DNA from 3 places in the Solibacillus sp. FSL R7-0668 genome. Region 3 is predicted to be linked to each of the others. Evidence: predicted binding sites of a transcription regulator. Region 3 holds the regulator's gene; each other region holds the start of a gene.
The links. The regulator LexA, encoded in region 3, represses DNA repair genes until DNA is damaged. The targets are predictions, from matches to a motif close to CGAACATATGTTCG.
Positions count from the first base shown of each region.

Region 1: a site for LexA is predicted at 8,786-8,799, ahead of parE (DNA topoisomerase IV subunit B). Genes of this name have one in related genera too.
Region 2: a site for LexA is predicted at 1,535-1,548, ahead of MKX47_RS20515 (YolD-like family protein). Genes of this name have one in related genera too.

Region 1 is NZ_JBBOUU010000001.1:1,860,943-1,871,522, reverse strand. Features, by position in the region: gene MKX47_RS09070 (nitrous oxide reductase accessory protein NosL) at 1-232, opposite strand, end outside; gene MKX47_RS09065 (hypothetical protein) at 329-607, opposite strand; gene MKX47_RS09060 (nitrous oxide reductase accessory protein NosL) at 704-1,645, opposite strand; gene MKX47_RS09055 (SWIM zinc finger family protein) at 1,880-3,499, opposite strand; gene MKX47_RS09050 (hypothetical protein) at 3,726-4,235, shown strand; gene parC (DNA topoisomerase IV subunit A) at 4,362-6,791, opposite strand; gene parE (DNA topoisomerase IV subunit B) at 6,788-8,764, opposite strand; gene MKX47_RS09035 (hypothetical protein) at 8,954-9,094, opposite strand; gene plsY (glycerol-3-phosphate 1-O-acyltransferase PlsY) at 9,196-9,798, shown strand; gene MKX47_RS09025 (HesB/YadR/YfhF family protein) at 9,909-10,199, shown strand; gene MKX47_RS09020 (YczE/YyaS/YitT family protein) at 10,293-10,580, shown strand, end outside.
Region 2 is NZ_JBBOUU010000002.1:77,088-87,667, reverse strand. Features, by position in the region: gene MKX47_RS20525 (RNA polymerase sigma factor) at 11-520, shown strand; gene MKX47_RS20520 (zf-HC2 domain-containing protein) at 510-1,130, shown strand; gene MKX47_RS20515 (YolD-like family protein) at 1,566-1,850, shown strand; gene tet(L) (tetracycline efflux MFS transporter Tet(L)) at 2,072-3,448, opposite strand; gene MKX47_RS21460 (tetracycline resistance efflux system leader peptide) at 3,482-3,544, opposite strand; gene MKX47_RS20505 (helix-turn-helix domain-containing protein) at 3,953-4,222, opposite strand; gene MKX47_RS20500 (hypothetical protein) at 4,219-4,479, opposite strand; gene MKX47_RS20495 (ParA family protein) at 4,669-5,775, shown strand; gene MKX47_RS20490 (hypothetical protein) at 5,787-6,122, shown strand; gene MKX47_RS20485 (JAB domain-containing protein) at 6,178-6,816, opposite strand; gene MKX47_RS20480 (hypothetical protein) at 6,876-7,238, opposite strand; gene MKX47_RS20475 (hypothetical protein) at 7,514-7,843, opposite strand; gene MKX47_RS20470 (primase C-terminal domain-containing protein) at 7,966-9,474, opposite strand; gene MKX47_RS20465 (hypothetical protein) at 10,464-10,580, shown strand, end outside.
Region 3 is NZ_JBBOUU010000001.1:2,567,625-2,578,204, reverse strand. Features, by position in the region: gene MKX47_RS12925 (gamma-glutamyl-gamma-aminobutyrate hydrolase family protein) at 1-385, shown strand, start outside; partial or broken gene MKX47_RS12920 (transposase) at 464-859, shown strand; gene MKX47_RS12915 (IS3 family transposase) at 775-1,818, shown strand; gene lexA (transcriptional repressor LexA) at 1,885-2,508, opposite strand; gene yneA (cell division suppressor protein YneA) at 2,669-3,019, shown strand; gene MKX47_RS12900 (YneB family resolvase-like protein) at 3,006-3,662, shown strand; gene MKX47_RS12895 (DUF896 domain-containing protein) at 3,728-3,964, shown strand; gene tkt (transketolase) at 4,156-6,150, shown strand; gene MKX47_RS12885 (DNA helicase) at 6,320-6,883, shown strand; gene MKX47_RS12880 (alpha/beta hydrolase) at 6,897-7,547, shown strand; gene MKX47_RS12875 (FAD-dependent oxidoreductase) at 7,589-9,280, opposite strand; gene MKX47_RS12870 (EAL domain-containing protein) at 9,473-10,580, opposite strand, start outside.

The sequences.
Region 1 (10,580 bases), 710 kb from region 3:
CTGTTTCTACAGGAATCCATTTTTTTGAATGAAAATCTTGTACTTTTTTCTCATAGCTTGTCCCCTCATTCCATTCCTCCAAAAATGCAGCATGAAGGCTATCATAATAATGAATTTCGCCATTTATTAAAGCTTGCACCTCTTGAGCTGCTGCATATGCAGGTGGATTAATCATCATGGACATCAGAAAAAATCCACAAAGTAAAAATCCGATTATGCTTAGTTTCTTCATCGGTTCATCTCCTCTATTTTTGGGGCATTCGTAATATGTAATGATGAAATACCCTTTATAATTATTTTTGTGTATTATACAATTTGGTCAGAATGTTTAAGAATCTTCCCCAAAAATTGCTAACATTTCTTTAGTCGTTCCTTTAAAATAAAAATTATAATCTGAATCTGTTATATCGAAGACTGCATCATAACCATTCATTTGTCCGTATAGGTATTTCCCGTCAAAGCCCGTCAGCAAAAGAACACCCACACGAATTCTATTAAATTGTACTTGTAGTTCTTTGTTAAAGAATTTAGGAATACATTCACTTAAATGTTGTTCAATGTGAGAGTCTACTTTGAAATACTCTTTACAAATCAAACATTCTTTCACAAAATCACCTTCCTAAATAAAATTGTTCAATTGATTAGTGAAATATAATTTTTTAGATATTACATTCCACCACATATTACGAATATTCTATTTTTGTTATTTATAGCGTTGAATCGCTTCCTTTTTGACTGCTTGGAAAGTGACAATTTTCGTTCCTTTGTTTTTAGCAACGTATTTTTTAGCATCCTCTGCTTTCGCAAAAAAAACATAGCCATCATCCATTGGGGATTGTAATGTCGTTTTCACATACGTTGCCTTCTCAGCCACAATCCAATTCATCGTCGTATAATCACGGACATATTTTGCATTTGATGCTTTATCTTTCACTTCATTGTAAAGCAAGCAGCTAATGTCATCGTAATAGCGTACCTTGCCACTTTTCTGAATAGCCTGTGCTGAAAACTTTCCGAATGGTGAATCTTTTTTATAGACCACCATATTGCAAAACGCACAATCCGTATGATTTGGTACGTCCTGCGATAAAGATGTCTTCGATGATGCGGCTGTTGGGGCGCTTATCTTTTTATCCGTCCTTTTTTCACCAAATTGATTTTGATAACGCTTAGTCGCCTCTTCTTTGATCGTGCTCAATGCGACAATCTTGGCTTTTTTATTTTTAGCTAGGTAAGCATTCGCCTGTTTTTGAGTGGAAAAATAAATATAGCCCCAGTTCATTGGCGATTTTAGATTTGATTTTACAATAATGGCCGTATCGACTGAAATCCATTTCGATGAATGATAATCGCGAACATATTTTGTATTCGTCGTTTTTGTGCGTGTCTCATCAAAGACTAAGCAGCCGATGTCATCGTAATACAAGGTTTTCCCTTTAGATGTAATCGCTTTTGCCGAAAACTTTCCCATTTTATGACTTTCCCGATAGACCACCATATTGCATACTTCACAATATGTATCTTTTGGAATATCCTTTTGAATCGTTGGCGCGGCTGCTTGGATCACAAATCTTTCATCAAAGACGAGTGAACTAACGAAATAAATGCTCATTACGGCTAGGAACACGAGGAATCGCTTCTTCATTATTAACACCTCCTTTAACGGTAAATAATGTATCTCGATTTCCAATATTAGCAGGCAGTTGTGAAATAAGATGGAAATACCGGTGAAGGAAAATTGGAAAAATTGCGAAATAACAGCGAAGTTTCTTTGAATATTTCATGACGGCGTACAATGATTAGAGGCGTTTCATAACATTGAAAGAATAATCAAAAACCGAGTAAAAGCGTCATTAACGCCCCTACTCGGTTAGTTCAGTTAGAGTAAATCCAATATTTCCTGTAATGCAGTTTTTCGTGGATAGGTCGTGCGTAAATAGTGAATCAATTCTCGTCCCTTTTCTTCATATCCTAAAGCGAATAAACGCTCTAGTATATTTGCTAGCTCACGATAATGACTACGATTTGATGCACGCTGTGACTGCGCTAATACGAGCTGCGCTAGCAATTGTTCTACTTCTGCTCGATAATATGGCTGCAAATTTTCGCAATAGGCTAAAATTTCCTGTGGGTTTTTCTGACAGTAATAAAGCAGGCGCTCCCACTCCTCTAATAAATCTAAAACGAGCGGGTATTTGTACGAATCAGGGCTTTTTTGTTCAATCATCAGCACCAAGTCCTTTGAAACGTCTTGCCAAAGCTCTGGCTCCTCCTCATACAACGCCTTTAAATCTTTAATCGTTTCTAAATCACAATCTAAGGCAAGCTCGAAAGCAATCATCCGTTGGGCAGCGAGATTATCCATTTGTTTATGAACATGATACGCCTGTTTTAACCAACGTGTGCGAGCATAATATGGTGTATCTGGATGCTCGATGCCATCCGCGCATAGCTGCAATGCCTCGTCATAACGTTTTTCATCTACACAATAATCAATTAGCAAGTTACGTATTTTAGTGGACGGCTGCTCTTGCCGAATGAATTGGATAATTTCCTCCTCAACACCAACCTCCATTAGCAATGAAAAGTGAAATTGCTGACCTAATTCCTTGTCATTTCGACTTATAGCATAGCGTTCAATTGTCTCAATTATATGATATTTTGCATTGGAAATGGCGCTAATTTGAATGGCCGCCTCGAGTAAAAATAGATGAGCAATATTTGCCTTTGCATTATGCCAAAAGCGATTCAATAGCCAATTGCTCATCATGATTGCTTGAGCATTGTCTGTTATTTGATCGAGCATTTCAAGTAAAGCTTCGTCTAATTCCGCTTCCATTTGCTCATATACCCACATCGGCATATCATCTTCCATACCATTTAATTGCTCCATACAAAGCGAAATCAGCTCTAATCCGACAATCGGCTCCTTTAAAAAGCGCTTGACCGCTTGTTCGGCCACTTCTTGGAAATGCTCTATTAGCTCATCTAATGTAAGCTCATTTTGTGTGCGTAAATAAGCATTAAATAACTTGGCGATGGTAGCCTTAGTTTGTCCAATTAGCATCTCTGTCGTAACGGCTTCTTTCTTCTTCATTAGGATAAAGCGCTTTTGCAACAACGGATCCTTTGAAACAATATCAGCCAACAACGCAACAAGCTCCTGCTGAGTGAATTGATTAAACAGCGCTGTAAAGTCCACTTCTGGCTTCGTATGGAATGCTTGCCGAATCGCAAAATAAGCGGCTACCTCATGTTTACAGAGGCCATCAAATGGACAATCACATTGCGACACTGTAATCCGTTCATCTTCTAGCTCCACATAGACAAAATACGGATTCGTTCCGATAACTGATGCACGCCACGCATTTGCGGCCACTTGTTCCAGTTCATTAATAGCACCCATTTCATAATAATCCTTGCCGCGCTTTAGTATCACTTTAGAAACATCTTTTTCAAATTGTTGTATATTCATTCCTTCACCTGCGTTTTCTTTCAAAAGTTTTGCTCCAGTAGCTCATGGCAAATTATATATGATATGAAATTCTAAAACTAGCAACATGCTAGTCTAATCCTCAGTCATTCCCTTTTCTAGCTAATTTCAAAATTCGTGAAACCACTAAAATAGCATTCTATCTTTCATTTACATTACGACTTTTTTGTTTTCGGTTCAAGCCTTTCCCCCAATACGATACAATTATATTAAAAATTGGAGCGTGATAGAGATGGGTCAGTTAAAAATCCTTGTAAGAGTCTTAGTTCTGGGCGCTTTATGTGGTCTTATTTGGTGGACTTATACGGCAAAAGAACAAGTACATCAAATAGAAAGGGAAATGAGCAATCAATACTTTTATGCAAACTTATTATTGCGGAATACCGTTGATGAACTTTTAGAATGGGATTTCAGTCAACCCTTAACGGATATGATTGAAGACAAAGATTATTTAAACAAGCTTTTTGCTGAGCTGGATTACACAACAAGTCTAATGTTTAGTGGAGGTGTAGTACATCACGAATGGCAAGGTCGAATAAATGATATCCAAATTTATCTCCATAGTTATATAACGGATACTTCCATTTCAGAAGAAAATGTTGCTGATTTATATCAGGCTTTGCAAGCAACACGTTTTATCACAATGGATTTCAAAAATACTAACGACTTTTATGACGCGATGCATGATGAAAAACATGAAATGGTCAAACAAGTTAAAAGTCGTCTAGACATACAATACTAATTCAATTCTTTCCTTATGGAGAATTGGAGACAAAAGAAAAGCAAACAATCACTAATGTATCAATGATTGTTTGCTTTTTTTATTAGCGTTATTTAAGGTTCGCCAACTTTATGAAATGGCTCTCGATTACTCCATCTTCTCCACAAATGCGCGGATAATCGCACCGTCACCCTCTGTATCGATACGTAATGAGCCATTTGAATAACGGTCAGCACGTGTTAAATTCGTCACCGCAATAGATTCTTGTATACCTTTTTCGGTTTCAATTGTAAAAGTATTTCTAAAATTCACGACTAAAATCGCAAAAATACGATGTGGATTCGCTTTTAATTCTTTTAAAATGACAACCCCGCGTTTGGCACGGTTGCCTAACTCAATTTCTCCGATAAGCATACGCTTCACTGCGCCGCGCTGGGTCACAATGATTAACTCTTGATCTTCTTCAGGCGTTAAAATAGCTACACCGGCTAAATGCTCGCCTTCTTTAATAACCATCCCTTTTACACCAGCCGTTTTGACCCCAGTAATCGGCAAATCATTCATTGGGAAACGAATTGTATAGCTTGTATTGGTCGATAGCAATACTTCTTCATTTTCCGTCACAAGACGCGCGAAGATCATCTCGTCCTCGCCTTTTAGATTCATTGTCTTAATTGGCTTTGAATAACGTGTTACAACATAATCTGCTAGCGCTGAACGCTTAATTTGACCATCTTTCGTTGCCGTAAACACAAAAACATCCTGTTGTTCAAATGTTTCAATGCCAATGACCTCGATGATTTCTTCGTTTTGATCAAGTGGCACAATACTTGAAATATGCTGGCCTAAGTCTTTCCAACGAATATCTGGCAACTCATGCACCGGCTGATAAATATAGTTGCCTCGATTGGTAAAGAGCAGTAAGTGGTGCTGCGTATTGGAATGCGCTTCATATAGCAAATAATCGGATTCTTTCATCGCGAAATCTTTGCCGTTTGACGCGTTGTACGAACGAAGGCTTGTCCGTTTGACATAGCCATCCTTCGTCACCGTAACAACAACCTCTTCACTTGGCACGAGTACATCACGCGTTACTTTGATTTCCTCGATTTCCGCTTCAATTGTAGAAAGACGAGGTAATGAGAAGCGCTTTTTAATGTCTGTAAGCTCTGTTTTAATGACACGAATGAGCTTCTTTTCATCTTCTAAAATCGCCGTTAATTTAACGATTTGTTGATTCAGCTCTTCTTGCTCTTGTTGTAGCTGTGTAATATCAGTATTTGTTAAACGATACAGTTGCAAGCTGACAATCGCTTCAGCTTGCACTTCTGTAAAGCCGAATTTGTCGATAATATTATTTTTGGCATCGCGCTTGTCCTTTGACGCACGAATCGTTTCAATAACTTGATCTAAAATCGATAATGCCTTCATTAACCCTTCGACAATATGTAAACGGTCTTTGGCACGCTTTAAATCAAAGGCTGTACGACGTCGCACGATCTCCTTTTGGTGATCGATGTAGGCATCTAGCATTAATGGTAGGGTCATCATCATTGGACGGCGGTTATGAATCGCAATCATATTAAAGTTATACGATACTTGTAGGTCTGTTGATTTTAATAAGAAATGCAGAATACCTTGTGCCTGTACATCTTTCTTCAATTCAATGACAATGCGAAGGCCATCTCGATCGGATTCATCGCGAATTTCTGCAATGCCATCTAAACGGCGGTCACTCACCCGTAACTCATCCATTTTACGAATCATATTGGCTTTATTCACTTCAAACGGAATTTCAGTAATCACGATTTGCTCTTTATTACCCTTTAACTGCTCGATTTCCGTACGAGAGCGCACAATGATTTTACCCTTACCTGTTTCGTACGCTTTTTTAATGCCGTCAAGCCCTTGAATAATCCCTCCTGTTGGGAAATCTGGGCCTTTAATTACCGTCATTAGCTCATCGACTGTGCAGTTTTTATTATCTAAACGCATAAGTACCGCATTCAGTGCTTCTTCTAAGTTATGTGGTGGGATATCCGTCGCATAACCAGCTGAAATCCCTGTCGCTCCGTTTACTAAAAGGTTCGGGAAACGTGATGGTAAGACAGTTGGCTCCATGTCCTGATCATCAAAGTTTGGCACAAAATCAACCGTATCCTTATTTAAATCACGTAATAATTCTCCCGCAATGGTTGATAAGCGCGCTTCGGTATAACGCATCGCAGCTGCTGGGTCTCCATCAACTGAACCGTTATTCCCGTGCATTTCGACTAACATATGACGGCTTTTCCAGTCCTGACTCATACGCACCATCGCATCATATACCGATGAATCTCCGTGTGGATGATAGTTACCGATTACGTTACCAACCGTTTTAGCGGATTTACGGAACGGCTTGTCGTTCGTGTTGCCTTCGTTAAACATCGCAAATAAAATACGGCGTTGAACGGGCTTTAATCCGTCACGTGTATCCGGTAACGCACGGTCTTGAATAATATATTTTGAATAGCGACCAAATCGGTCACCCATAACTTCTTCTAATGGTAAGTCTTGAAATTTTTCTACCGAGCTCATTTGTCACTAACCTCCTCATGCTGGATGAATTCATTTTCTAAAATGCTCGCATCCTCTTCCATGCCGAAGTTGACATTCGTTTCAATCCATTTACGGCGGGGCTCTACTTTATCACCCATTAGCGTAGTGACACGGCGTTCTGCACGTGCACCGTCTTCGATTTTCACACGAATTAATGTACGTGTTTCTGGATTCATTGTTGTGTCCCATAATTGGTCGGCGTTCATTTCACCTAGACCTTTATAACGTTGAATAACATAGCCTTTACCGATTTTTTTAATCGCTTCGTCTAGTTCATTTTCCGTCCAAGCATATTGGAGCTCTTGCTTTTTACCAGAGCCCTTCGATACTTTATAAAGCGGTGGTAACGCGATATACACCTTCCCGGCTTCCATTAACGGGCGCATATAACGATAGAAGAATGTTAAAAGTAACACTTGGATATGCGCACCATCCGTATCGGCATCGGTCATAATAACGACTTTGTCATAGGCCGCATCCTCTACTGTAAAGTCCGCGCCAACACCTGCACCGATTGTATGAATAATCGTCGCAATCTCTTCGTTTTTCATAATGTCCTGTAGCTTGGCTTTTTCCGTGTTAATGACTTTTCCGCGCAGTGGTAAAATTGCCTGGAATGTGCGGTCACGCCCTTGTTTAGCAGAACCACCAGCAGAGTCACCCTCTACTAGGTATAGTTCATTTCGTGCTGCATTTTTTGATTGTGCCGGCGTTAATTTTCCAGAGAGTAATGTGCTGGATTTTTTCTTTTTGCCATTACGTGCATCATCACGTGCTTTGCGCGCTGCTTCACGAACTTGCTGTGCACGGATCGCTTTACGGACAAGAGATGCCGATAGCTCTGCGTTTTCCTCCAGTACATACATCAGCTTTTCCGAAACAACGGTATCCACCGCTGAGCGCGCCTCGGAAGTCCCAAGCTTGCCCTTTGTTTGCCCTTCGAATTGTAATAAATTTTCTGGAATTCGTACGGAAACAATCGCCGTTAAGCCTTCGCGAATATCAGCGCCTTCTAAGTTTTTATCCTTTTCTTTTAGCAAGCCGATTTTTTTTGCGTAATCATTAAAAACACGTGTCATTGCCGCTTTTGCACCGGTTTCGTGCGTACCACCATCTCGCGTACGTACGTTATTTACGAATGACAAAATCGTTTCAGAATAACCATCGTTAAACTGGAACGCAAATTCAACCTCTATTTCCTGCATATCCCCTTCAACATATTTGACTGGATGCAAGACGTCTTTTTCTTCGTTTAAATAAGCGACAAATGCCTCGATACCGCTTTCATAATGGAAAAACTCGTGCTTTCCTTCACCGCGCTCATCAATCAGCTCAATTTTTAAACCTTTTAATAAAAAGGCTGACTCACGTAAACGCTCAGCTAATGTATCGTAATTATATTTTGTTACTGAAAAAATTGTAGGATCTGGTAGGAAATGAACTAATGTCCCATTTTCTTTCGTTTTTCCGAGAATATCTAACGAAGTAGCAGGTTTTCCTCCGTTTTCAAATCGCTGTTTATAGATTTGTCCTTCACGATGAATCGTTACTTCTAAAAATGTCGACAGGGCATTTACCACGGATGAACCGACACCGTGCAATCCACCACTTGTTTTATAGCCACCCTGACCAAACTTCCCACCGGCATGTAGCACAGTGAAAATAATTTCCGGCGTTGGCTTGCCCATTTTATGCATTCCTGTTGGCATACCACGACCATGGTCACGTACACTAATACTATTATCTTCATGAATTTTCACGATGATATGATTCCCAAATCCAGCAAGCGCTTCATCCACAGCATTATCAACAATCTCATACACTAAGTGGTGAAGACCTCGGCTATCCGTGGAACCAATATACATCCCTGGTCTTTTTCGTACGGCTTCTAAACCCTCTAATACTTGAATGGCATCTTCATTATAAGAAACACCTGTTTGGTTTTTTACCAAATGCAATCCCCTCCAAAAATACAAACAAACGTTCTATTTCTATCTAATCGTACCGCCAAAATCGCACGCTGTCAATGTTATGTGCGATGTTTTATTCGTTGCAAGGATTAATTGTATCATCAAAAATGCCCCTTTAAAAGCATATCCTATAATACTTTTTCGTCAAATGTAACTATTTTCCTGTAAGTTTTATGAGAATCGGTAAATTGGCATAGCTAAATAAAAAGGGTTGTATTCCATTTCAATACGATATATGATCAATTCCGTATTTGCGTTTGAATTTATTTTGATGTCTGTTTTGGCTGATTCTATAGCTTCACCAAAACTCATTTGATAATTCCTCTTTTCTTCTAAATGAAAACGGTGTAGAATATTCAATACATACTATTAGTACCAACTAATAATTCTGAATTTCGAAAGGAGCACAACTCTTGTTTAATGCTTTGATTATTATTTGTGCTTATTTAATCGGTTCCATTCCATCGGCTCTATGGATTGGCAATCTTTTTTACAAAACGGACATTCGCCAGCATGGTAGCGGAAATTTAGGAACGACCAACACATTTCGCGTATTAGGTAAAAAACCGGGTATTGCTGTATTGCTAATCGATATTTTAAAAGGAACGGCTGCAGTCCTATTGCCACTCTTACCCATTTTCGCAGAGAGTACCGTCCATCCGCTTATTTTAGGAATTGTTGCCGTAGCGGGGCATATGTTCCCGATTTTCGCTAAATTCCGTGGCGGTAAAGCGGTCGCAACAAGCGCGGGTGTTATATTAGGCTATAACTTACCATTATTTTTAGTATTATTAGTAGTCTTTTTAATTTCCTTAAAAACAACAAAGATGGTTAGCTTAACATCGATGATTACAGCAACCGCTGCGATGATTTATGTAACTATTTTCTGGATTGTCACAGGAAACTTTGCGTTATTTATTTTAATCTCGTTTTTAGCCGGCTTCATTTTCTACCGTCACCGTGAAAACATAAAACGCATCAAAAATGGGACAGAACCGAAAATTAAAGGCTTTTAAATACCTTGCTAGCATGCTGAGAGTGAAAAAACTTTCAGCATGCTTTTATTATCGTTATAATGGATGTGCACTGGAAGTTTTACGTCAAAAAGAATAATGAGGTGAATCACATGGAAATTAAATTAACAAATGATGCAATTAATTGGTTCAAGCAAGAATTAGAAGCACAATCAGGGGATTATATTCGCTTTTATGCACGCTATGGCGGTTCTTCCCCATTTCACGAAGGGTTTTCACTTGGAATGAATCGCGAACAGCCTCATGAAATTGGGATTGAAACGGTTGTGGAGGACATTCATTTTTATATTGAAAAAACGGATGAGTGGTTTTTTAACGATCATCACCTAATCGTCAATGTCGATACAACGAACGACGAGCTCAGCTACTCCTACGAAAAATAGTTTAAATTTTTCAAATATATTGTAATCCCTGTTTTGGCATATTAACTCGTTATAATATACAAGTCGAACTTTATGAACAACGAGGGATTGCAATTGAATGTAAAACAAGGTTTTTATTGGCGCTGTGTATTTTTTATTACCGGCATTATTATTTTATCGCTTGGTGTCGCATTAACGATTAAAGCACAAGTTCTAGGCGTCGGTTCTTGGGACGTGCTGCACATTGGCCTGCAGAAGAATTTCGGCTTAACCGTAGGAACTTGGTCGATTATTTTAGGCTTAATCATTTTAGCCATTGATGCGCTATTGACGAAGCGTTTACCGAAAATCGGAACGTATTTAGATATGTTTTTGACCGGGATTTTTATCGATATTTTTTTA
Region 2 (10,580 bases), on a different contig from region 3:
GGGGGATTTAGTGGAGGATTTAAGTGAAATCTATAAATCCTATGCAAATGAAGTGAAACTTTTTCTTCTTTGTTTGACATCAAGTGAGGATTTAGCAGAAGAATTAACTCAAGAAACATTTTATCAAGCGGTTAAATCTATTCATCGTTACAATGGCAAATGCAAAATTTCGGTTTGGTTATGTCAAATTGCTAAGCACAGCTATTTTGATTATTTAAAGAAGGCAAAGCATCGAAATCATACGAGTATTGATTATTTGACGAAAACAGGTGTTGATATACGTTCAAAGGAAGATTTGCCTGATATCGCAATGATTAAAGAAAGTACATTACGTGAAATCCATCAAGAAATTCGTCAATTACAAGAACCGTATGCTGAAATCCTTTTACTTCGAATAACGATGGATTTAAGTTTTAAGGAACTAGGAGATATCTATGAGAAAAGTGAAAACTGGGCAAGAGTTACATATTATCGTGCAAAATGTAAACTAGCAGAAAGGGTGAATTCAGATGAATTGTAATATTATAAAGGATTTAATGCCGTCCTATATAGATTGTATTTGTAGTAAAGAAACCGTTGCTGCAATTGAAGAACATATTGAACAGTGCCAAAAATGTAAAGAAACTCTGCAACTGATGCAGCAACCACCAGTGCAAATAGTCGAAACAAATGTGGAGGCTGCGAAAGAACCATTTAAGCTCATTAACAAAAAACGACGATATCAAGTTATTATAGCTATTTTGATGACTTTTATGATTACTACAATAAGTACTCTAGTAGTGCAAGATGTAGGGGTTGTTAATCAATTCTTTTTTCCAATGGCTATGGGAAATGCAGTTATAACGGATGACAATGAAGAATGGCAAAGTGTTAGCTTCTCGGATGATTTGATTAATTATCAAGAGTATGTGATATATGATAGTCTTTTTTGGAAAAAAGAGATCGTTAATCATGCGAATAATGAAAGTGAAGTATTACTAAGAGTAAAAGACGCAAAGGGTAATGTAATTATTGATGAAATTCTAATCCCCCCTGGAAAAAGTGTTGAATTAGAAGATTTGAAGAGAGGGGAAAAATATTATTTGGAAATAAAAGCTTCACCTGGGCATTTCACGATTAATGCGGTATAGGATGCATCTAATCCAAAGTTGCATATGTAATTCAAAAAACGTTCCCAAATGGAAGTTTGGGGGCATACCAAAAAGGTGAAAACGCTGTTACATCAACGTTTTCACCTTTTTTAATGGAACATTATTTATACAGGATTTTATGCACGTTTTTACAAAGCCACTAACAGCAATCGTTTAGGGGTGTTTTGGTGATGATCGCACTTCCCACAATCTTGCATAAAATCCTGCATATTTTAATAGCCCTTAGCGTACAAAATTTCCGAAATGTTGGCGATACCTTAGACAATAAAAATAAGCAGCATGACAATTACGCCATGCTGCTCTCACAAAAAGCGACAAAGTACTTCCCTAGTGTAGCATAGGATTACTCGATTCTTTACTTTTTGCATTAGTCTGACAAAATAGGAACAAATGTTCTTTTTTGGGGGTGAGCGTATGGAGTGTCGGAATCGAGATAGAGGGACGATTAAATGGACGGCGATGATGCTACCAGAACACGTGAAGCTGTTACGTGAATGGCACGCTGAAGATAACTACTTACCTGAGCCGCAGCATGATGAATACGACTTTGAAGAGCTGGCTCACCAAATACAAACGGCTGTACAAACAAATAGCTTAGTACACGTGACCTACTGGCAAAATGGTGAAGCGTTCAGTGTTGAATGTACCGTTCAAGCATTGCCGGTACAATCACCTAAGCTTGTTATTTTGTCACCATAGGGGTCGTACCAACAAAACGCGGAAAACATACGCTAAGGATTTATAACCCATAAAAAACAGGTACTTCAAATTTTGAAGTACCTGTTTTGACCTGTTTAGGAATTTTCTTTTCCTGCTGATCTTCAACAAACGCGCCCTTTAATGGAACAAAAAGATTTGAATTCCTGTTATAAAAAAAGGATCAATTTTGAACTCTCTCCCAAAGTTGATCCCTTAACGATTTAGAAATCCCTTTGAGAATGTTTATATACATTCAAGGTAACCAGCCAACTAATGACAATGATTCCTGAAAAAAGTAATAACAAATTACTATACAGATAAGTTGACTGATCAACTTCCATAGGTAACAACCTTTGATCAAGTAAGGGTATGGATAATAAACCACCTACAATTGCAATACCTGTTCCCTCTGATAAAAAGCTGGTAAAGTTAAGCAAACTCATTCCAGCACCAGCTTCCTGCTGTTTCAAGCTACTTGAAACAATTGTTGATATAACTGTTTTGGTGAACGAAAGCCCACCTAAAACAAATACGATTATAATTGTCATGAACCATGATGTTGTTTCTAAAAGAAAGGAAGCAGTTAAAAAGCTAACAGAAAGAAATGTAACTCCGATGTTTAACACGTATAAAGGACCTCTTCTATCAACAAGTATCCCACCAATGTAGCCGAAAATAATGACACTCATTGTTCCAGGGAAAATAATTACACTTCCGATTTCGGCAGTACTTAGCTGGTGAACATCTTTCATCATATAAGGAACCATAGAGACAAACCCTGCTACTGTTCCAAATATAATTCCCCCACAAAGAACTCCAATCATAAAAGGTATATTTTTCCCTAATCCGGGATCAACAAAAGGATCTGTTACTTTCCTGATATGTTTTACAAATATCAGGAATGACAGCACGCTAACGATAAGAAAAGAAATGCTATATGATGTTGTAAACAACATAAAAAATACAATGCCTACAGACATTAGTATAATTCCTTTGATATCAAAATGACCTTTTATCCTTACTTCTTTCTTTAATAATTTCATAAGAAACGGAACAGTGATAATTGTTATCATAGGAATGAGTAGAAGATAGGACCAATGAATATAATGGGCTATCATTCCACCAATCGCTGGACCGACTCCTTCTCCCATGGCTACTATCGATCCAATAAGACCAAATGCTTTACCCCTATTTTCCTTTGGAATATAGCGCGCAACTACAACCATTACGAGTGCTGGAAATGCAGCTGCACCAGCCCCTTGAATAAAACGAGCCATAATAAGTAAGGAAAAGAAAGAATGGCCAACAAACCCAATTACCGACCCGAAACAATTTATTATAATTCCAAATAGGAGTAACCTTTTGATGCCTAATTGATCAGATAGCTTTCCATATACAGCTGTTCCAATGGAAAAGGTTAACATAAAGGCTGTGTTCACCCAGTTTGTACTCGCAGGTGGTTTATTAAAATCATTTGCAATATCAGGTAATGAGACGTTCAAAACCATTTCATTTAATACGCTAAAAAAAGATAAAATGCAAAGCCAAATTAAAATTTGGTTGTGTCGTAAATTCGATTGTGAATAGGATGTATTCACATTTCACCCTCCAATAATGAGGGCAGACGTAGTTTATAGGGTTAATGATACGCTTCCCTCTTTTAATTGAACCCTGTTACATTCATTACACTTCATAATTAATTCCTCCTAAACTTGATTAAAACATTTTACCACATATAAACTAAGTTTTAAATTCAGTATTTCATCACTTATACAACAATATGGCCCGTTTGTTGCATTGCCACTAATCAACTTTAATTATACCAAACATCTTTATAAATGAACGTTAGCAAACTGCTAAATAGACGCCTACGAACGCTATAAATGGGTAATAAATCAAATCCACCTCACTATCCGTAAAAGTGTACATTTATGGAAAACCTCTTAACATAGGAAATATCGCATTTCATTGTGTAAAATTTTGCTTAGCGTATGTTTTCCGCGATTTGTTGGCAGTACCCCCCATAAGGCAATAAAGTCATTTATATCCCACACATTTTAAAATTACACCTGTACGACGCATAAAAGAGAAGTGGCAGCTCGCTACTTCTCTTTTGTTCGGTTTCGTTTCATTGGAATTTTTTCAATGCGTCCAAAACAATCGTCATCCGTAAACTCACTTAGTGTTAGCCCCAATCCTGAAGCAATTTGGTACACCGCCTGCATGGAAGGATTTCGACTCTTCCCTTTTGCAATATCCTGCACTGTTGATTGCCTTAATGCCGAGCGACGTGCTAATTCCGAAATCGTAAGCCCCTGTTCATTCATTAATTGTTCTAATCGTTGGCGAACAGCCTCCTGTATCGTAATCATTTCATAACCCTTCCTTCAAGCTCCTTATACCACTCTGCATCCTCTAGCTCAATCGCCAAATTTTGCAGCTCACCAATATCCTCTTCTAATAACCGAACCTCTTCACGAGACGACAGTAACTCAACCGGAATCCATTTCATATCGACCTCACTAGATAGCCCAAACTGTACTAAGCATTTACGCTCCTTGACGTTTTTCACTAAAATAAAGCCTAACGTATGCTGAAAACTCACCCATTCACCAATTGAAAAATGCATCAAAACCGCCCCCTTTTTCTACTTCTTTACCACAAAACTGATGTCAATAATCGTTAATTAAATAATTAATATATTAATCAATAAATATATTAATGAATTTACGCAGTAATTACTTAATAAACTAATGTATTTATATAGGGGATTTGTTATAATAAATATACTACTTCCATTTTGAGGAGCGTGAAACGAGTGGCAATCAAAATTACGTTAGGTAACAGTAAAGGAGGCGTTGGGAAAACAACGACAACCTGCTTACTGGCCATTTCACTAGCGAAGCATTTTAACCAGCGTGTCTTAGTCGTGGATTTCGATGCACAGGCAGATGCAACAGACTTTTTAATGCGTACATTTAAAAATAAGACAGACCTGAGTGATCACCCATCGATTTTCACAGCGATTAAAGACCCGAAGCTCTCAGCTGATACAGTCATCCAACTAGATCCAAACTTACATATCATGCCGAGTGGTCGTGAGCTTGCCGGGCTGGACCTTTTATTATTTGAAAAAGGAGCATTCGGGAAATTTGAAGCCGGTCTGTACCTTGACCTTGTCATTCAGCAGGTTGAAGCAAACTACGACTTTATTTTGTACGACGTTCCACCGACATCAAATATTCAAAACATCAATGCGATTGTGGCAAGTGACTACTATATCGGGGTTATGATGACGCAGGCAAAATCATACCGTCAAATGGCAGGCTTTTTAGAGGAATCTGCTAAAACAGCGACAAGTGCCAAAGCTTCTGGCTACGGCTACGAGGGCGCAAAACTACTTGGCATTTTAATGTATCTAGAAAATAAGAAGAGTAATATCGACTTTACCGTGATTTCAGCCGCATTAAAAACATACGGCGACAATATTCTTTATTCTCGCGTCTATGAGCGTGAGCGTGTCAAACGCTACGACCTGGTGCCACCAAACCCGAAAAAGTTTGACCACCATGACCGTAATATATTCTTTATGTATGATTCACTGGCACAGGAGATTTTAATTCGCACGGGCAAGCTACCAGAAGATACGACGAAATTACGCGTAGAGCAGCTGCTAGAGCTTGCGAAAGACGAATTGAATGGTAAAGACTATACTCGACTAGCAAATGCCTTTGACGAGGCTGTATTTTACCGTGACGAGGTATTAGAGGACCGTGGCTTTAATGCCGGACAACTTGCAGCAGCCTTACGTGATTTACTGAAGGACACGACACCACAAAAGCGTAAATCCCTTGTTTCAAAAATTGAGGCATGGATTCAAACAGACCAAGACCTAAAAACACTTGAAGCGGAACTGGTCAACTAGGAGGAAACAGTATGGCACGAAAAAATATTATTCAAACTGATGCACTAAATGAGCAAATCGGCTCAACAAACGAAAACCCACATCAAACAGCATTCGCTAGCCCGCAACCACGTGGACTTGCTGCAATGGGGCAAACAGAGACACCTGAAGTAGCAGCTCCTGTTAAAAAAGAAAAAGTAGAACGCCGTAACATTTTAGGTTCAGCAGATGCTCACTTCTACTTCAAAACAACGAGTGCTCAGCATGACGTAAAAATGCTTGAACTTGTAGACTTTGCTGTAGAGCAACTGCGTCAGATGGATCCAGAAGACCTTACTACAAAACTTAAAAGCTTCTTAAACAAGTAATATGTATGTGGCCACCTAAAACAATTAGGTGGCTCTTTTTCATTATCCGTATCATTTAAAACAACCCATGCTCCTTCAAACTATAAAATCCTGTATCATTCACAATTAAATGATCAATTAACTGTATCCCTAAAATCTCCCCTGCAGCTGCAAGTCGATGCGTCACATCAATATCTTCAGGTGACGGACTGAGCGACTGGCTGGGATGATTATGAAACACCAAAATCCCCGCACAGCTCATCTTTACAGCACGTGCGTACAACTCACGTGGATGTACGATACTCGCATTAAGTGAACCAATAAAAATCGTTTCAAAATGCTTCACTTGATTTTTCGTATCTAAAAACATTGCCACAAAGTGCTCCTGCTTCATACCTTGTAAATACTGAATCGCTACATTTGCTGCATCCTCAGGCGAACGAATTACCATATTCGGTATAAACGCTCCCTTTTGGAATTTACGCGTTAAACTAATCGCTCCCTTTAATTTATATGCCTGTGCTTTCGTTAATCCTAACGCTAACATTTCTTCAAAGGACAGCTCCATCAAATCCGTTGCTCCAAGCTGGGTTAACGCTTGTAACGCCTCTGCTTTCACAGATTGCCCTAATAATAAATAAAGCGTATCCTCTAATGATAGCTGCTCTGCTGATCCATAAAGCTCTGCTACTTCCTTTAATTTAATACGATTCATATTCCTTCCTCCTTTTAGGCATAATAAAAAAGCTACCAAATACCTTAGTAACTTTTACGCTACAGCTTACGAGACGTAAACCGCTTCACCGTTTTCACTTGTCCGTACTGACTAAGCTCCTGATCCTCCCAGCCAATCCGTTTTAAATCCTTCGCTGCAAAGGATAAAAAATCCCACGGGTTTACACCATCACTGGCTAACCGCTTCGCAATATCCTTTGTTGCCCCTTTATTAAATGACCAACTTTCTGCATGAATAAAATCCCAACGCTCATAGCTCGTTTCCACTGGCCCATTCTGCTCTACAAATTCCTTTAATAATCCCTTTGCTGCTTTCACTACTGCCTCCAAACGCTCAATCTCATTGGCAAGTACCACTGCTTCCTCATGCGTTGCTGGTACTGTACTTGATATCGTTTGCATACAGATTCCTCCTTTAACTTTTTATCCACCATTCTTCTTTAAAACACAAAAAAAAGCACAGAAAGACCCAATTGTCTTTTTGTGCTTTTAATAAATCTCACGAACGAGATCCCTCTTATGCTTTAAACTAACCAAAATATTTGACCGAATCTTTTCCTTAAGAAATATTCCGGCTATCCACTACTGTGGGAAGATTAATAGATGCCCCCTATTATACACTAGACAATTTAAATTATCAAAATATTAAAACTACTAATGTTAACTCAATTAACCAGTTAACCAATCTCTATTTGACATTCTATCTGCTTATATAACAATACATCCTCAAGCTCTTTTCCCCCAATATAACCAATAGCAATCGGATTAGGTGCACGAAAGGCCATATAATACAACACGTCCTCCCACTTCACCTCATAACGCGTAAGTAACTCTCTTAAAAGTTCATCCGTTATCTCAAATAAACAGTCCTCTGTTGACACATCTAATCCATACTTCCCCAGTACCTGCTTATAATGGCTTAAAAAATATGGATAAGCATACTGAGAATAATCCCTATTAAATAAAACTACCTGGTCTTCCCCATCATGCTGTAAATATACCTTCACCTAGATCCCCTCCAAGTAAAACCAAATACTATATAAAAACTAGATTATTAGTATATCTATGCCCAAAGGAGCACCCCCACCAAACGTAACTAGAAATATGTTAGGCAGAGTGGAGTATTAGTTTAACCAGAGCTATTTTGCTGTCTTTCGTGCGTCACCGATGGGGCTGTTCGTAAAAGCTTTACGAGTTTTGCTTGTAATTCACTAAAGCCCGCCACTGGCTCAAGCTCTGCTACTGTTTCCTCTACCATCGCTACTACTAAATGACGGTAACGTGCTTTTGCAGCTTGTAGCTCATGCATAACGTGTTGTAAGAAAAGTGTTACAGTCGTCCAGCCCGTTTTGGCTCCGCGACCTTTACCTGTTACTGTTTTAATCAGTTGTTTCGAGCGTTTTAATAGTTCATTTAACGAGCTTTGTGCAATGCCCACTGCTTCACACAGCTCTTTTTGTGTACGCCAAATAAACGGTCCTGAAATTTGTTTTTCAGCCGTGATGTATTCGATAATATCCTGTTCCCACTCGTCGTAGTGGCTGCGTGTACGGTCTTCACGCTCCTTTTTAAATTTGTACCAAGCCCGGTTGCCAAATGACACTGTAAACGAATCACCATTTTTCACATGATGTGCTAGTAAGCTTTCTACATATTCCTTACTTGGGCCCGAATACTTGCCTGAATACGCCGAGTTCAGTGTAGATTTTAAATCTGCTGCGTTCATTGGATAGTCCAAGCGACTATTGAACTCGTCTAAAAAGTTCTCTGTACGCTCCACTTCCCAGCCTTCTGCAAAGCCAATAAGAGCCAGTGTAAATAACGTATTGTTACGTCCAATGATGCCTGATTGCCCTTTTATGTTTGTTGTATGAATCAGTGCATCAAACCAGTCTGTACGCGTAAGATCCTGTACCTTTTGTGTTGGCACGACAAATAGAGGTCGCTCTCCGTCATCACGGCGCATCGACCACTGAATAAGCTCATGCATGGTATATGTATTTTGTAGCTCCATATATTTCACGTTCTCTATTGTTGGCATACGGAAAAAGCCAAAGTCGTTGCAGTAAATATCTGCATCCACGCACTTTAGACTACGTTTAATGTTGTCGCTAATACGCTTTGCGACCTTTAGTCCTTTGAAATTCTCTTTATTCGTAATAAACAGAGGCGTCTCAAGCACAAAATACAGCTGGTAGCCACGGTCACTTTCAATGATCCATGTTGGCAGACCAACCGATTCGTCTAAGCACGCCAGTAGTAAATCATTTACCGTATGACGCTTTGTGTCGATATCCACAACAAATGTGTTAATTTGCTGCAGGTTTTCCTCACTGAAGCCTTTAATAAACGAACGCTTTTCATCTGAGTACGTGCCGTAACGGTACACGTTTGGCGTAAAATGCGAAAGTGCACCAGCGTCCTCTAGTAAACTTTCTTTCGACGTTAAAATATAGCCCTTCACTTGGCCATTCGCAAAGTGTGCTTTTTCACGCACCGCAAATAGCACGCCCTGGCGATTTTGTTTATCCTTCTTCTCCGCCGCAACACGCTTTGGTAAACTAGCTTTAGAGCCAATCTTTTTATATGTTAAAAGTCCTTTTGGTAGTAATGTATCAAATACGTCGACTAGATTCATCTGGTGACACCTCCCCCGATTTTTTCATACCTACAGTATAAAAAATCGAAGGTGCCGCATATGCCGCTCTCTATAGAGAAAAATGCACCAAAATGCACCACCCTTGAGCCCAGTCGTAGCAAGGGTTTGACGAAATGTGTAAAAAAGTTTGCTATGGCGGGTTTGTCCGAAAAATTACAGGCACCCACACGTAAATGCACCACTCTCATGTCTCTCGTAAACTATGAAATCCCTTGCTATATCTAGCTTTCTCAAAGTTTCGGACTTTTCGTTACTACACGCCTTTGTCCCGCTAAAAAGTGTAGTGGTGCATTTTTTGTACACGCCTTCGGAAATGCACCACGAGAAAAATTGTTTAAAATGCACCATTTTCTAAAAAATACTGATTTATAGCGATTCCTTAGTACACACCTTTGTCTAGGTTGGTGCATAATCGTTTGAATACTACACGCCTTTGTCCCGTTTTTGTGCACACCTTTGTCCCAAATGACCGCTTTTCATGAAATGTAGTACTCATCTCTCAAAGTAGTACACTCTTTCTATACACTTTTGCACCAAATGAAGAAATAGAACACAATTTGCACCATCATAAGGCATAGATGTGGTGCAAAACATGAAAAGTAGGACAAGTGCGTGTAGTAATGTGTCAAAATGGTGCATTTTTTGGTGCACGTTTGAATAAAAAGTACATGGCTTTGCACCAAAAATCGTGTAGTGGTGCATTTTCTGTCCAATTTACTCGAATAAATGCATCACTTTATGGGCTACTAGACGAAGGTGTACACGATTGTTGGTGCGTTTTTATTAAAATGTACACGCGATTGTTCGACATTCCGTTATTTTTTGCACCAATCCACGAATACATGTGTACTTTTACCCGTGAAATGCACCAAGATATCAGAAGTGGTGCATTTCATCGGTATTTTCTTTATTCTGTGGTGCATTTTGCTATAATAAAAGGAACAAAACTCGTGGAATAGAGGTGGCCTATGGATTATCAAGCATTAAGTGACACAAAAATCTTAAACTATGAGCAGCGTAAAGTGGCTGTATTTGAGGAAGTGAAGGTGCTCTTTACAGAATTACCGTTTTTACTCGACTTATGG
Region 3 (10,580 bases):
AGGAGAACAGGTGATGAATGTAGCATTTGGTGGAACTTTATACCAAGATATTGATACACAAGTAAAAAATGTGCTTAAGCATACTCAAGCGTCAATGCGTCATGAGCTAACACATACCGTTGAGCTACTTCCGTCAAAGTTACAACAAATACTTGGGGAACAATCCATTTTAACGAATTCTTTCCATCATCAGGCCGTTGATGCAGTTGCTCCAGGCTTTATAATGAATGCGCGGGCAAAGGATGGGGTAATTGAAGGAATTGAACACCAAGAACATCCCTATTTTATCGGTGTGCAGTGGCATCCAGAAGGGCTACAAAATGATGCCCCCTCTAAAAAAATATTTACTAGTTTTATAGATGCAGCAATTCACTATAAGAATTAAAAAAATCCTTCCGTCATGTCAGTTGGTGAACTGCACCCCAAATGTTAGACACATCTAACATTTGGAGGTGCATTTTTTATGGCTAAATTTACAGCTGAAGAAAAACTACAAGCTGTTCTAAGGTATATGAACGGCAATGAAAGCTTCAAAACAATTGCTCAATCAATCGGGGCTGATGAAAAAAATATTCGGGTTTGGAAGAAACAATACGAACATAATGGTGCAGAAGCATTTGTAAAACGATATACAAATTATTCAGCACAGTTTAAACTAGACGTACTAAACTTCATGATTGAAAACGGTACGTCCTTAAATGAAACAGCAGCTATCTTTGGCATAGCAGCTCCATCCACTATTCTACAGTGGCAAAAACAGTTTGAAACAAAAGGATTCGATGCCCTTCAATCAAAGAAAAAGGGGCGTCCATCCATGAAAAAAGAAACAAATACACAACTAAAACAAACACCAGTAGAAGGCTCACCAGAAGCACTTCAAGCAGAAATCAATCGGCTACGTATGGAAAACGAGTATTTAAAAAAGTTGAACGCCTTAGTTCAAGCCAAGGAAAAATCACCAAAGAAGACAAAGTAAAGGTCATCTATGAATTAAGGCATAAATACCCGGTGAAGGCGCTTGTGAAGTTCGCAGGCATTCCACGTAGCACATACTATCATTACGTCAAGAAGATGCATCGACCGGATCCAGATGCCAAACTAAAAGATGATATTCAATCGATTTATGAGGAACACGAAGGTCGTTATGGCTATCGTCGTATTCGCGATGAGCTCGCGAATCGTGGACAAAAAGTGAATCATAAAAAGGTTCAACGCATCATGAAAGAACTTGGTTTAAAGTGCGTAGTGCGTATGAAAAAATATAAGTCTTATAAAGGGACAGTCGGTAAAATTGCGCCAAATATTTTAGATCGCAACTTTACAGCTGAAGCCCCAAATGAGAAGTGGGTAACAGATATTACGGAGTTTAAATTATTTGGCGAAAAGCTCTATTTATCGCCTGTTTTAGACTTATTTAATGGCGAAATTATCACGTATACAATCGGCTCAAGACCAACCTATTCGTTGGTTTCTGAGATGTTGGAGAAGGCGTTAGAGCGATTACCAGCGGAACACCAGCTACTGATGCATTCCGATCAAGGTTGGCATTATCAAATGAAACAATATCGCCATGCGCTCCAATCGAGAGGCATTGTGCAAAGCATGTCACGTAAAGGGAACTGTTATGACAATTCGGTGATGGAGAATTTCTTTGGCATCATGAAGTCTGAATTCCTTTACTTAAAGGAATTTGAAAGCGTCGAGCATTTTAAAAAGGAACTTGAAAACTATATACACTATTACAACACGAAACGCATGAAGGCAAAATTAAAAATGAGTCCGGTGCAATACCGAACTCATTTTACCCAAGCTGCCTAAGTGAAATAACCGTGTCTAACTTTTAGGGGTCACTTCAGTCATGTCAGTTGGCGGAGGATTTTTTATTTAATGAATATTACGATACAATCCTACTACTTTACCTAAAATAGTAACTTGATTCACAAGAATAGGGTCCATTGAACTGTTTTCGGGCTGTAGACGGAAATGTGTTTTTTCTTTGTAGAAGCGTTTGACAGTCGCTTCATCTTCCGTAGTCATGGCCACAACAATTTCCCCATTGTTGGCTGTCGCTGTTTTTTTGACGATTACATAGTCTCCATTTAGAATCCCTGCTTCAATCATCGATTCACCCATAATCTCAAGCATAAATAATTCATCCTCAGAAGCGCCATACGTATCAGGTAATGGGAAATATTCTTGAATGTCCTCGATGGCTGAAATTGGCAATCCAGCAGTAACTTTTCCAATTAAAGGAACTTGAATTACACCGGATTTCGGAATTGTTAATGCTTCTTGATCTAATACTTCAATTGCACGTGGCTTTGTAGGGTCGCGACGGATAAGCCCTTTACTTTCTAAACGCGCTAAATGCCCGTGAACAGTCGAACTAGAAGCTAAACCAACCGCTTCTCCAATTTCGCGAACGGATGGTGGATAACCTTTGGCACGTACTTCATCTTTAATAAAATTTAAAATTGCTTGCTGCCTTTTAGAAATTTTTTGTGTCAACGAACTCACCTCTTTATAATACGATTTTCTTAACTACAGTATATCAGTATGTATAAATAAAAGCAAACATAGGTTCGAAAAAGGTGTTGACAAAAACGTATGTTCGTATTATTATGAGAACAAACATTCCGAACATACATTCTTTAAAGGGGTTTTTACGATGAAAAAAATCAAATTAAACAGTTTCACAACAATGGTACTGGCATTTTCTATTATTATGTTTACATTCTTTATCGTTGAAGATGAAAAAATCGAACAATACGAACAGGTGACCATTGCACAGGGGGATACTTTATGGTCGTTAGCAGAAACATATCGTGGTAAAATGGCAAAGAACGATTGGATTCACTTTGTAAAAAAGGAAAATGGCTTACAAGATGAAAAGGTAGTATATGGTCAAGTACTGATGGTCCCTGTAGAGCAGGATTCCAACTATATTGCCAACTTAAATGACGAAGAATCATCAGGAGATAAGACAGTTAAGGTAGCGAGAAATCATGAATCAAAGTAAAGCAGTATTATATTGCCGTGTTAGTACTGAAAAAGACACGCAAGAAACCTCGTTAGTTCGCCAGCAAGAAGAGCTAACAAGCTATGCGAAATCATTGGGCTATTCAGAGCTTTATGTATACAAAGATCAGCATAGTGGGTATGAAGTAGATCGAGATGGATTATTAGATATGCTCGATTTTATGAAAGAGCAGCAAGTAAAAGCCCTATTTGTGCAAGATGAAACGCGCTTAGGACGAGGTAATGCCCGAATGGCCGTACTCCATTTAATTCAAAAATATGAAGCCACTGTTTATACATTAAATGATGCGGGCCCAATCGCATTAAATGAAATGGACACAATGTTGCTTGAAATATTGGCAATTGTTGAAGAATATCAGCGCCGTATGCATAATGCCAAAATACGACGTGGTATGCGCCGTGCTGTTGAAAATGGCTATATGCCACAAAATAATTTTAAAAATCGCGGGAATGCAGAGGGGCGTGAACGTATAGAAGTGTCAATTGAAGAAATCGTCAAATTACGTCAAAAGGGATTGACATTTGCTGAAATTGCCACGACTTTAAAAGGTCTAGGCATCCCGATTAGTAAAGCTACCGTTCACCGCCGCTATATGGAATATATGGAGCAACTTGAAGAGTAAACACTTGCTCTCCAGGTTGTTTTTTTATACCTTTGTAGTATTGGATATTAGAAAGGTGAGAATGTATGTTATCAAAAGAAAAAATCGCTCGTATTAATGAGCTTTCGAAGCTAGCAAAAGAAGGAAAATTAACGGAGGAATTAGCGAAAGAGCGTACAGCTTTACGTAAAGAATATTTAGATGTATTCCGTTCGACGATGCGTGACACAATTGAACATGTAAAAGTAGTAGATGAAGAAGGTAATGACGTAACACCAGAAAAATTAAAGCAATTGAAATCTCAAAAAGGCTTCTTAAATTAATTTGATACCGTAGAAGTCCTATACTTCTGCAGTAACAGGCTAAGGCTCGGTGGATTTCACTTAATAATATGTCACATTTATCATTAAGTATGACATATTCTCAGAAACGTTGTGAATACCCATTGTTTTCTTTGGTGATTTTGTCTAAACTAGACAATGTATAAATTAAGTACGAGAAAGGATGTCACATAATGACACAACAAATGGATCAGTTAGCAATTAACGCAATCCGTACATTATCAATTGACGCAATCGAGAAAGCAAATTCTGGTCACCCTGGTTTACCAATGGGTGCAGCTCCAATGGCTTACACATTATGGACAAAGCAATTACGTCATAACCCACAAAATCCAAATTGGTATAACCGCGACCGTTTCGTATTATCAGCGGGGCACGGCTCTATGCTTTTATATAGCCTACTTCATTTAGGTGGCTACGGATTAGAAATGGAAGAACTGAAAAACTTCCGTCAATGGGGTTCAAAAACACCAGGTCACCCAGAATATGGTCATACAGTAGGCGTTGAAGCAACAACAGGTCCACTTGGTCAAGGTATTGCGATGACTGTAGGGATGGCAATGGCTGAGCGTCATTTAGCAGCTACTTACAATAAACCTGGCTATGATGTAGTAGACCACTATACATTTGCTTTATGTGGCGACGGCGATTTAATGGAAGGCGTTGCAGCAGAAGCTATTTCTCTTGCAGGTCACTTACAATTAGATAAGTTAATTGTGTTATATGATTCAAATGACATTTCACTTGATGGTGATTTAGAAAAGTCATTCTCTGAAAACATCCAAAAACGTTTCGAATCTTACGGTTGGAACTATTTAAAAGTTCAAGATGGTACAGATGTAGCGGCAATTAATACAGCAATCGAAACAGCGAAACAAAATACAGGTGGCCCAACGATTATTGAAGTAAAAACAGTAATTGGCTTTGGTTCTCCAAACAAATCAGGTAAATCAGATTCTCATGGTGCGCCGCTTGGTACAGATGAAGTGGTATTAACTAAAGCAGCATATGCTTGGGAACACGAAGCATTCCACGTTCCAGCAGAGGTTTACGAAACGTTTAAAGCGGCAGCAGACGTACAAGGTACACAAGCTGAAAACGCTTGGAATGAATTATTTGCAGGCTACAAAAATGAATACCCTGAATTAGCAGCGCAGTTTGTTAACGCTATGGACAACAATTTACCAGAAAACTTTGCATCCCAATTACCAGTGTATGAAGCAGGTAAATCCGTTGCAACACGTTCTTCTTCAGGTGATGCGATCAATGCCATTGCAAAAACAACGCCATCATTCTTCGGTGGTTCCGCTGACTTAGCAGGCTCAAACAAAACAACAATCAAAGGTGCTGGTGACTTCTTCGCAGAAACTCCAGAAGGCCGTAATATTTGGTTTGGTGTACGTGAATTCGCAATGGGTGCAGCGATGAACGGTATGGCATTACATGGCGGCTTAAATGTATTTGGTGGTACGTTCTTCGTATTCTCTGACTATGTTCGTCCAGCTATTCGTTTATCTGCATTAATGGGCTTACCGGTAACATACGTATTCACGCATGATTCAATCGCTGTTGGTGAAGATGGTCCAACACATGAACCAATCGAGCATTTAGCGTCATTACGTGCTATGCCAAACTTATCTGTTATTCGTCCGGCAGATGCAAACGAATCCGTAGCTGCTTGGAAGTTAGCGCTAGAAAGTACTTCAACACCAACTGTTTTAGTATTGTCTCGTCAAAACTTACCAGTATTAGACGCTTCGATTGAAACCGTTTATACAGGTGTAGAAAAAGGGGCTTATGTGGTTTCTCCAGCTACGAAAGCAACACCAGATATGATTTTAATTGCAACAGGTTCTGAAGTATCATTAGCAATTGAAGCAAAAAAAGCGCTATTAGCAGATGGCATCGATGCCTCTGTAGTATCAATGCCATCAATGGATCGTTTCGAACAGCAATCAAAAGAATACAAAGAATCTGTATTACCGAAAGCTGTAACAAAACGTTTAGCGATCGAAATGGGTGCATCATTCGGCTGGCATAAATATGTTGGCTTCGAAGGCGACGTATTAGCAATCGATCAATTCGGTGCTTCAGCTCCTGAAAAAGTTGTCTTAAAAGAGTACGGCTTCTCAGTTGAAAATGTAGTAGCAAAAGCAAAAGCACTATAATCTAACGAACAGATGCCACCCGTTAAAATAGCGGGTGGCATTTTCTATGTTCATTAAAAATACAGGGCATCTATAGGTTTTGCTGTTCTAAAGTACGTGCTTTCTTAGGGAAGGAATGGTACGATAGACAGTGAAAATAAGCGTAAATAGACAAGGAAGTGAACGGATTATGACGACAGAACCATTACAAAAACAGCTGAATAAATTTATCGAACAAACCTTTTTTTTACTTACGAAAAATGTAGATGTTACGAAGTTTCAAAATATTATTCAAGATAATGTAAATCAAAAAAGAGAATCTGCCAAATCAACAATCGAATTTTATGATCGTTTAATGCTAAATATGGCATACTACGTTGAAAATAAGATGGCATGGGAAACGATTGTTCGTGATACATATGGGCAAGGTCAAGTGCCAAAAGTGAGCTTTTTAGAAAATGAATTAATGGCACAGCAAATGCGTGTCCGCGATAATGTTGCTCAAAATATGGATGCTTACACGGCTGATTTTCATAAGCGTTATGAGGAACTTGAGGTAGAGGACGAAGATGTGATATACGATTATGCCTATGCATCGGTTGAACATGCATTACGTGTCGATTTCATCACATTAGTCACTTCAAAAAAGGCAACAATTTTAACACAAGGAAATATTGAAGAAACGTTAAAAACGATTGATGGTTATATCGCATATCATAGTGATCAGATTGTCAATAAAATGACGCTTTCTTAAAAGGAGTTTTTTTATGAATACACCATTTACTTACTTACACAAGACACCTGCTGTACAAGGGATAAAGCAACCTGCTATTTTTCTGTTACACGGTTTAGGTAGCGACGAAAAGGATTTGCTGCAATTAGTAGATTCCTTTTCATCGCACTGCCATATTTTCAGTTTGCAAGGTCCGATTCAGCATCGCCCAGGCTATGCCTTCTATACATTTGCTGAAGAAGAGGGGAAACCAGAGCGTCACATCTTTGATAAAGTGTTGAAGGGTGTAGAAAATTTTATTACTGAGGCAGTAAGAGAATTTGATTTAGATCAGCAACAGCTTTATGTAGTGGGCTTCAATCAAGGGGCAGCAATGGCGCAATCTCTGGCCATGGTGATGGGGAATAAATTACGTGGAACTGCAGCATTAAGTGGCTATTTACCGGAGTTTGCAGCGCTAGAATATAGTAAAAAAACAATGGATGCATCGAAAATCTTCATTTCACATGGTGAATATGATTATGATTTCCCGATTGAATGGGCAGAGCATGCGGTACGTTTCTTCAATGATTATGGAACGAATGTCACATTCAGAACTTATCCAGTAGGGCATGGTGTGAGTTCAGATAACTTACGCGATTTAATTGCCTTTTTAGCAGAGGATTTACCAACACCATTAAGCTAATTAAAAAGCCAGCTGACGTAAAAAACGTCAGCTGGTTTTACTTATACCGAGGCTAATTTTGATTTGGCTAATGCTTTATTCACTTTACAGTCCAGTGCAGCTAAATAACCAAATGTCATGCCAGGGCCAAGTGTTGCACCCGGACCTGGGTATGCCGCACCCATAACGGATGCTGAGCAGTTGCCACATGCGTAGACGCCTTCAATAGCTGTGCCGTCTTCACGTAATACGCGGCCATCGCGGTCTATGACAACGCCGCCTTTTGTACCAATATCACCCGGATATACTCTTAGTGCGTAAAATGGAGCTCGATTGATTTCGAGTAAGTTTGGATTTTTTAATGTTGGATCGCCATAATAACGGTCATGCTCGGTTTCGCCTCGGTGGAAATCTAAATCCTCACCGCTACGGGCAAAGCTATTAAATCGTTCAATTGTTTTTTGTAAATTACCAAATGGAATAGCTAATTGACGCTCTAAATCGGCGATATTATTCGCTTTGTAAACAATTTGATTGTTGTAATAATCTTTTGGGAAGTCCTGCATTGGGAATAACCCTGCAAATATATAACGGCTTTTTGCGCGGCCGTCTAAAATAATCCAAGAGGTAATTGCTTTGCCACCCGTTTTTTCGTTATGCTCATACATTTTGTCAACAAATTCATGATACGGTGTTGGCTCGTTAATATAGCGTTGTCCGTCCTGGTCCACAATGATCATGTTTGGAATGCCACGGTCTGCCACTAAGAAAAAGGGTCTACCTGTATGGTCAATGATTGATGGTGCTCCCCAAACCTTGTCCATAAGCCCAAATTTTGCGTGAAGCTTTTCAAACGGTGCGATAATGTCACCTGTTTGTCCTTTCGGCGAGCTTGTCCATTCCGCATGCTGTGGCGCTGGTAAAAATTTTTCGCGATATTCTTGACTGCGTGAAAATCCACCAGAAGCAAAAATGATCCCATGTTCTGCTTTAATAAGGAGGCGTTCGCCATCTTTCATTACTTCCATTCCGATGATGCGGTCATTCTCGTAAACAAAATCAACAAATTCAGTGGACAATGAAAGTTCGCCCTGTAATTCTTTATAGGTTAATGCCAAACGCGCAATCAATGCTTGACCCAGCGCGGCGAAATTCTTTTTCATCAGTAAATGCTGCATTAAGCGCCAGCCAAGTCGTAAAGAGCGCACCTTTCCCTCAGTTGTTCGGGCAATCATATTTACTTTTACAAAATCTTGCCCCGTCATGACAAAGCCCTTCGTATCGATTGTAGGTGAAAGAAGCTGATCCTTCCAATCTCCTAGCTCATTTAAATCAAATAATAGTGGCTCAATAGAACGTCCTTTCCCTTTGCCACCTGGAAGTGTTGGGTAGTAATCCGAATAATTTTTCGCATAAGAAAAACGCATATGTGGGCTAAGCTCATGCATATAATCGAGCATTTCGATGCCACGCTTTAAATAAGCCTCTTTCACATCTTCAGCTACTGCATTACCTACAGTAGCATCTAAGTAAGTTTTTGCCTCTTCGTAGCTGTCAGCAGCGCCAGCATCCACTAAATAGCGGTTGTTCGGAATCCATACACCTCCACCAGAAAGCGCAGAAGCACCACCGAAATAGGGTTCTTTTTCGATTAATAATGTGTTTAATTGTTCTTTTTTTGCCGTAATGGCAGCCGCAAAACCAGATGCGCCTGAGCCAACGACTACTACATCATATTGTAAATCCCAATTCATTATAAAATCCCCCAATCTAAAATAGCTAGAGTTCAGTTAATCCATTTTTAATTCGTTGCAAGGCAATGCATAGGAGAACGAATGAAAAAAATGAGCCTATGTAATTACTTTCGGTACAAAATGAATATTTCCTTCTTTTTTGCTAGTTAAAAAAGAGAATGCCCTAGAAAACTTCTTGGGCACTCTCTGAGATTAGTCAAGTAATAATTCGGCATCTTGTATGGTCATAGGCTTATAGAAATAATAGCCTTGACCAGCCGGACAGCCTAGTTTTTGTAACATCATGAGCTGATCTTCCGTTTCGATTCCCTCTGCAATAGGGCGCATATCAATATGATGTGCCAATTGAATAATGGTTTGGACGACGGCATACATCCCAGGCTCATTCATGGAATTGACGAAGCTTCGGTCAATCTTGATTTCAGAGAAAGGTAGCTTTGGTAAGTAGCTTAAGGAAGAGAAGCCTACACCAAAGTCATCTATGGAGCTTTCGATACCAAAGTCATTTAATTTTTCCAAAATATCCTTTGCTTTTGCGAAGTCGACAAGTTCGATACTTTCTGTTACTTCGAGTTTGATGTACTTTGCTGGAACACGGAACTGATTAAAGATTTCGATAATATTATCTAAAAAATAGGGCTCATAAAAATGGTCAGGTGAGATATTCAACGAAATGGGAACAATTTTTTTGCCTGCATCTATACGTTGCTGTAGCCAATGTAAAATCGTCGTTAAATTTAACAGATCGATTTCCTTAATCTTCCCTGATTCTTCAGCAATTGGGATGTATTTAATAGGCGAAATGAAGCCGAGCTTGCTAGAATTCCAGCGCGATAATGCTTCGAATCCCTCAACCTCAATCGTTTCAAAATTGATTTTGGGTTGTAAATACACTTCAAACTCCTTGTTGTTAATGCCAAACGTCAATTGATTGAATATATTCATCTCTTCTGTTAGTTGTTTGATACTATTTTCCTCATACATGGAACAGCTTGTGCCGTTTATCTTTCTTGCCTTCGTCAATGCAATGTCTGTTTGGTGAATACATTGCTCAACGGTCATTTGGGGGGTGAATGCTGTATAGCCTGTTTTCACCGTTATATAGTTTTCCTCCCCATTAATGATGAACGGCACTTGTGTTAAAGGCTCAGCGTGCTTGAAATGAGAATGGAATGAATCCAGATGCGCCTTTTTTGCTAAAATAATGGAATTCGAAAATCGTGCCATTAATTCCTCATCACTTGGTAAGTAGCTATGCAGGCGATCCGCTATTTGGCTTAATAACTCTGCGCCAGCTTTT